2 linked regions of the Actinokineospora alba genome follow. The protein of the gene in region 2 interacts with the protein of the main gene of each other region in a pairwise test. Links are inferred from orthologs where the notes say so. Each region holds a gene or a part of one and is shown on either strand. Other genes may lie near its edges.

Evidence for each region.
Region 1: the proteins of C8E96_RS00585 (region 2) and ndk interact in binary tests that used the Escherichia coli proteins (3 or more experiments, as listed by UniProt). The link is inferred for Actinokineospora alba from one-to-one orthologs.

What each region holds. Positions count from the first base shown.
Region 1 is NZ_SNXU01000001.1:3,810,650-3,813,781, reverse strand. Bases 55-2,870 are described here. They hold ndk (nucleoside-diphosphate kinase), read right to left. Parts: upstream 1,760-2,870; coding sequence 1,349-1,759; downstream 55-1,348. Other genes in these bases: C8E96_RS17440 (hypothetical protein), read right to left, coding at 2,465-2,870; C8E96_RS17445 (hypothetical protein), read left to right, coding at 1,903-2,427; C8E96_RS17455 (hypothetical protein), read right to left, coding at 1,062-1,280; C8E96_RS17460 (hypothetical protein), read right to left, coding at 832-1,062; C8E96_RS17465 (DUF2695 domain-containing protein), read right to left, coding at 540-812. Outside these bases: more of C8E96_RS17470, read right to left, coding at 1-54; more of C8E96_RS17440, read right to left, coding at 2,871-3,132. UniProt on the Escherichia coli protein: Major role in the synthesis of nucleoside triphosphates other than ATP. The ATP gamma phosphate is transferred to the NDP beta phosphate via a ping-pong mechanism, using a phosphorylated active-site intermediate.
Region 2 is NZ_SNXU01000001.1:127,899-130,929, forward strand. Bases 123-2,837 are described here. They hold C8E96_RS00585 (uracil-DNA glycosylase), read right to left. Parts: upstream 1,960-2,837; coding sequence 1,285-1,959; downstream 123-1,284. Other genes in these bases: C8E96_RS00580 (MFS transporter), read right to left, coding at 123-1,130; C8E96_RS00590 (gamma carbonic anhydrase family protein), read right to left, coding at 1,975-2,496; C8E96_RS00595 (GNAT family N-acetyltransferase), read right to left, coding at 2,469-2,837. Also shown: more of C8E96_RS00580, read right to left, coding at 1-122; more of C8E96_RS00595, read right to left, coding at 2,838-2,945. UniProt on the Escherichia coli protein: Excises uracil residues from the DNA which can arise as a result of misincorporation of dUMP residues by DNA polymerase or due to deamination of cytosine.

The sequences.
Region 1 (3,132 bases), 3.7 Mb from region 2 along the record:
GGTGGGTTCGTCGAGCAGCAGCAGCTCGGGATCGTTGATCAGCGAGCGCGCGATGGTCAGGCGCCGCTTCATGCCGCCGGAGAGCGGCTCAACCGGGTCGTCGGCGCGCTCGGTGAGCTGCGCGAAATCGAGGAGTTCTGCGGCCTTCTCGCGCAGATGTGCTTTACCGAGGCCGAAATAGCGGCCGTAGATGTGCAGGTTCTGCCGGACCGAGAGGTCGTTGTCGAGATTGTCGAGCTGCGGCACCACGCCCAGGCGGGCGCGGATCTGCGGTCCCTGCCGGTCGGGGTCCATGCCGAGGACGGTCAGCTCACCGCCGCTGCGCGGGGACACGCAGGAGATCATCCGCATCGTCGAGGACTTGCCCGCGCCGTTGGGCCCGAGGAAGCCGAACGCCTCCCCCGGCCGCACGTCGAGGTCGATGCCCCGGACCGCCTCGAACTCCCCGAAGCGCTTGGTCAGCCCATCCGCGCGCACCAGCGCGCCATTCCCACCCACTCGCCGAACCCTAGACGTGGGGTCCGACAGTTTCGAGGGATTTAGTCCGGGCAGACGTTCGCCTCGACCTCGCAGTCGCAGTACCCGCCGAGTTCCATCAGGGCCTGCTCAAGCCTGGACCAGTCGACACCCACCTGGTTCGCCCACTGCTCCGACAACTCGAGCTCCCCGCTGCAGCAATCGATCAGGTTGGCCAGGATGTGCTCATGCAGAGCGTCGAGTTGCGCGCTCGTCAGCCCCAGCGTCGCCCACCAGCGAGCGCGCTCCTGCTCTCGAAGCTCTCGAAGAATCGCCTTGCGCGCGGCCTTGTCCATGACGGAATCCAGGTGGTGATCAGGCGTCGATCGGCGCCTTCGTGACGATCGGCTCAGGCTGCGAGTAGTTGTCACCAGCCGGAGGGGAACTGCGCACGATGTTCAGTTTGATCACCCGGCCGTCGGTGCAGGTGATTTGCAGATCCGTCACGGAGTCATCGATCCGATAGGTGTCGACGCCTGCGATTTCCGGATGGCCGCACTCGGTGAGCAACGTGCGGACATGTTCGATGAAACGATCACGCCACATCAGATCACCTCGGCCGGGATCTCATATGGCTTGTGACCGGGCACCTTCGGGCCCTCGACCGTGCGGACCTGGATGGTCGCCCGCGCGCCCGAAGCGAACTCGACCCGGACGCGGCTGTGCCGGGAGTGCTCCTTGTTCAGAGCCGCGGCGCTCAAGATCTCAGGGTGTTCCTGGCTGAGCAGGGACACCAACAGCGTGTCCAGTTCTCTGAGTTGCACGCCGCCATCATGCACGGCCGCCGCCAGTCGGCTGCCACCCCGCTGTCACGGGGTGGCAGCCGCCATGATCACAGGCTGGGGAACCACAGCTTGATCTCGCGCTCGGCGGACTCGACCGAGTCCGAGCCGTGCACGAGGTTGAACTGCACCTCCAGGCCGAAGTCACCGCGGATGGTGCCCGGGGTGGCCTTCTCGACCGGGTCGGTGCCGCCCGCCAACTGGCGGAACGCGGCGATGGCGCGGGGGCCCTCGACGACGAGCGCGACGACCGGACCGGAGGTGATGAACTCGAGCAGTGACTCGAAGAACGGCTTGCCGTCGTGCTCGGCGTAGTGCTGCTCGGCGACATCGCGCTCGACGTTGCGCAGTTCGAGCGCGGCCAGCGTGAGGCCCTTGCGCTCGATGCGGGAGATGACCTCGCCGACCAGGCCACGGCTCACACCGTCGGGCTTGACCAGGACCAGGGTGCGCTCACTCACGGCTTTCCGTACTCCTTCATGGGGATCGCTGCGTGCCGAACGCACGAGCGTGTGAGCAGGGTAACCCGGTCGGCTGGCATGACTTGCCGCACTCCCGCCTGTCAGGCCACGGTGAGCGCATGGACCGAACGGAGAGTGCAAAGTTGATTACCCGACGTATCGTCTCGATCGTCGCCCTCGTCGTGGCCCTGTTCGCCGGGGTGAGCGCCGCCCCCGCGTCCGCCGAGCAAGCCGACCCCACGGACCTGTCGTACCACTACAGATACGACCTGTGGGTGGAGACCGCCTACAACCCCGAGCACCTGACCTCGACGGTCGCGAGCCGGCTGACCGCGTACTTCCCCTTCGACAGCAACTGCACGTACCTCCCGCAGGTCGGCCAGCGCTGCGAGCTGTACTCGGTGCCGGGCTTCCCCCTGTTCGGGACGACGAACCCGGTGATGGTGGTCGACCGGACCCCGACGAGCTGGACGTTCCGGTCGATGCCAGGGCACACCGAGGGCGCCGACCGGTACATCACTTTCCGCTTCCAGTACGGCCGCTACGGCTACGAACTCGACGTCGAGGCCTGGGGGCCGTGGACACTCTCGGCGTCGCTCACGGTGTCAGGTGGCGCGGCGCGCGCGGTGTGGCAGCGGTTCGCGGACAACGTCTCGCGGTTCCTGTAGCGGAGGTGGCCCGGCCGGGGAGGCCGGGCCACCCGCCTCACCAGGTGCTGTTGATCAGTCCGGTGCCGAGGTAGACCTGGTCGAAACCGTTGCCGTCGTTGTCATCGGTGTACGCCAGGGTGATCAGTCCCCACGGGTCGACCGCCACCGCGGGCTCGTCCTGCCGCCCGGTGACGGTCGTGTTGAGCCGCTGGCGGGGCAGCCGCCCGGTAATGGACCCGTCGGGGTTGAGGCCCTGGGCGTACACGTCCGTGGTCTCAGACCAGTTGACGACAGCGGCGCGCTGGTCGTCGATGCCGACCTGGGGGTCGGCACCGGGGACCAGCGTGTCGGCGGCCGAGCCTGCCGTGCCGGTGGCCGAGAACGACCGGACGCCGACCTGCGGGACGCCCGTGTGGTCGGTCTCCCAGCCGACGACGAAGTCGCCGTTGAAGTTCGCCGCCACGGACGGGTGCCGCTGCTGTCCGCCCGCGTTCACGTTGACCACCGCCTGGGCGAGCTTGACCGCACCCGATGAGGTGAAGCTCTTGCGGGCGACGTTGAACGTCGCGTTCGCATCGCCGTCCTCGTCCCACACCACGATCGCGTTCTGCGCCGCGCCCATCGCGATATCGGGACGCTGGTGGGTGCCGCCCGTGGCGTGCGCTTGCACCTCATAGGTCTTCGAGGTGATGGACGCGAACCCGGAGACCCGCACGGTCGGCG
Region 2 (3,031 bases):
AGCCCGGCCAGCAGCGAGGCCGCACCCGCGATGGCGAACGACCACCGGGCCCCGGCGAGCGCGACCACGGCGCCGCCGAGCACGGTGCCCAGCACGTTCGACCCGATGAGGATCGCCCCGGCGGCGGCGAACACCCGCCCGCGCAGTTCCTGTGGTGTCCGCGAGCGCACCAGCCCTTGGTTGCACACGTTCTGCACGCCGTTGGCCGCGCCGCCGAGCAGGTAGCCCGCCGCCACCGGCGCCGCGAACGGCAGCAGCGCCGGCACCAGCATCGCGGCGCCCATCGTGCAGCAGGACAGCCCGAGACCGGTCAGCAGCACCCGCTCGGTCCGCACCCGCCCGGCCAGGCGCACGCCGATGAAGACGCCGATCATCCACGCGGCGTGCAGGATCCCCAGGGTCGCGGCGCCGCCGTGGAGCACGTCGATGACGTAGAAGACGTTGGCGACGTCGGCGATCATCACCCCGAGCATCGCCAGCGCCAGGCTGACCTGGGCGACCCGCAGCACCGGGTCCGCCGCGACGTGCCGCGCGCCCGCCATCGCCGCACCGCGCCTGCGCCGGGTGCGCGTCCCCCGCGGGTCGCGTTCGGCCCGCACGAAGCCGAGCAGGCACGCCTGGGCGAGGTAGGTGGCGGCGTCGAGGTACAGGGCGTCCCGGGTGCCCAGCGCGGCCACCAGCAGCCCACCCGCGGCCGACCCGCCGAGCATCCCGAGTGTCCGTCCGGTCGCGACCACGGCGTACCCGCGGGTGGAATCGCGTTCGCCGCAGATCACCGGGACCAGCGCGGCCGCGGCGGGGTTGACCACGGCGGTGCCGCAGCCGAGCAGCACGAGCATGACCAGCACCAGCGGCAGCCGGTCCAACACGGACACGACCCCGAACACCGCGCCTGCTTGGACCAACTGGCCGACGATCATCAGCCTGCGGTTGGGCAACCGGTCCACGAGCAACCCGGCGAGCGGCGCGCCGAGTGTCACCGGGACGAACTCGGCAATCAGGATCGCGACGACGGCGTAGGCGCCGAAATCCTTGACGTGCAACAGAAGCACAATGAGCGTGATGGCCGTGCCGAACATCGACACAGCGGAACCGGATGCAACCAAAATCAGATCGCGTCGCCCCAGCACATCGCCGACGCTACTGACGATCTTGGGCGAACTGAACGGACGTCACACCCTTGCCGGACCGTGCTACTGGGATGCGCAGTCCGGCGGGTTTCCGTTCACCCGGTCGTCCTAGCCATTTCCCTAACGGCCGATCGACATCGGTGGAAACCGTTGGTCAAGGCAACTTCCAGTCGACTGGGTCCGCTCCCTGTTCGACCAGCAGCGCGTTCGCCCGGCTGAACGGCTTCGAGCCGAAGAACCCCGCGTGCGCCGACAGCGGACTGGGGTGCGGGGACTCGATGCAGGGCACGGGTTCCAGCATCGGCCGGAGGTTGCGGGCGTTGCGGCCCCACAGGATCGCCACCAGCGGACCACCCCGGGCGGCCAGCGCGCGGATCGCCTGCTCGGTCACCTGCTCCCAGCCCTTGCCCTGGTGGGAGTTCGGCTTGCCCGGCTCCACCGTCAACGCGCGGTTGAGGAGCAGCACGCCGTGTTCGGCCCACGGGGTGAGGTCGCCGGTGGAGGGCAGCGGGTGACCTAGGTCCTCGCAGTACTCCTTGTAGATGTTGACCAGGCTCTTCGGGATCGGCCGCACCTCCGGCGCCACCGAGAACGACAGCCCCACCGCATGCCCCGGCGTCGGGTACGGGTCTTGGCCGACCACGAGCACCCGCACGTCGGCGAAGGGCTGTTGGAAGGCGCGGAGAACGTTCTCCCCGGCGGGCAGGTACCGGCGCCCGGCGGCGATCTCCGCGCGCAGGAATTCGCCCATCTCGGCGATCTTGTCCGCGGCGGGGGCCAAGGCCTGTGCCCACCCGGCTTCGACTATCTCAGTCAGCGGTCGTGCCACGCCGGAAAACCTTACTCAGTCGAGCCTGCGCAGCCCCGCCCGGTAGGTCTTGGCGTGCTGCAGGTAGCCCTCCACGATCCCCGACGTCATGTCCTCGGGCACAACGTGGCCCTCACGGACCTTCGCCGGGACACCCAGCGCCATCGACCGGGCGGGGATGAAACCGTTGAACGACATGACCGCGCCCGCACCGAGGATGGCGCCGTCCTCGACCACGGAACCGTTGAGCAGCACCGAACCCGAGGCGATCATGCAGCGGTCGCCGACGGTGGCGCCCTCGATGTGCACGTTGTGCCCGATGACGCAGTCCGCGCCGATGATCGCGGGGTGGAACTGGGTGCAGTGGATGACCGTGCCGTCCTGCACGCTGGTCCGCTCCCCCACCACGATCTCCCCGGCGTCACCGCGCAGGACGGCCTGCGGCCACACGGAAGCACCGGCGTGCAGGGTCACGTTCCCGATGACCGTGGCGTCCGGGTGGACGTAGGCGTCGGGATGGATGGTGGGCGTCAGGTCGCCGAGGGCGTAGACGGGCACGCGATCTCCTTGCCGAGGTGGACGGAATGCTCGTGCCCGGCGTAGTAGCCGAACGCGGGAACGGGTGTGTAGCCGGAGGACTTGTAGAGCGCCACGGCCTCGGGCTGCATCAGGCCGGTCTCCAGGATCAGGTTCTGGATGCCCGCCTCAGCGGCGGTGCGCTCGATCTCGGCGAGCATCCGGCGCGCGAGACCTTTGCCGCGTCCGTCCGGGGAGACGTACATGCGCTTGATCTCGGCGGTGCCGTGCCCGTGGTCGCGCCAGGCGCCGGTCACCAGGGGGCGGTCGTCGAGGTAGCCGACGAAGAAGCGACCCTTGGGCGGCAGGAAATCCGCGGGGTCGACCGGGGTCTCGTCGGGGGTGCCGTAGCGGACCACGTACTCCTGCTGGACCTCGTCGATGAGCAGCTGGGAGTGCGGGTGGTCATAGGGCAGAGCTTCGATACGCACCGGCCGATTGTCGTTTATGCGAGTGCGCGACTAAAGGTCAGGTCTGTCACCTTGGGCTGCTGGAACAATCACCTCACGCAACAGCG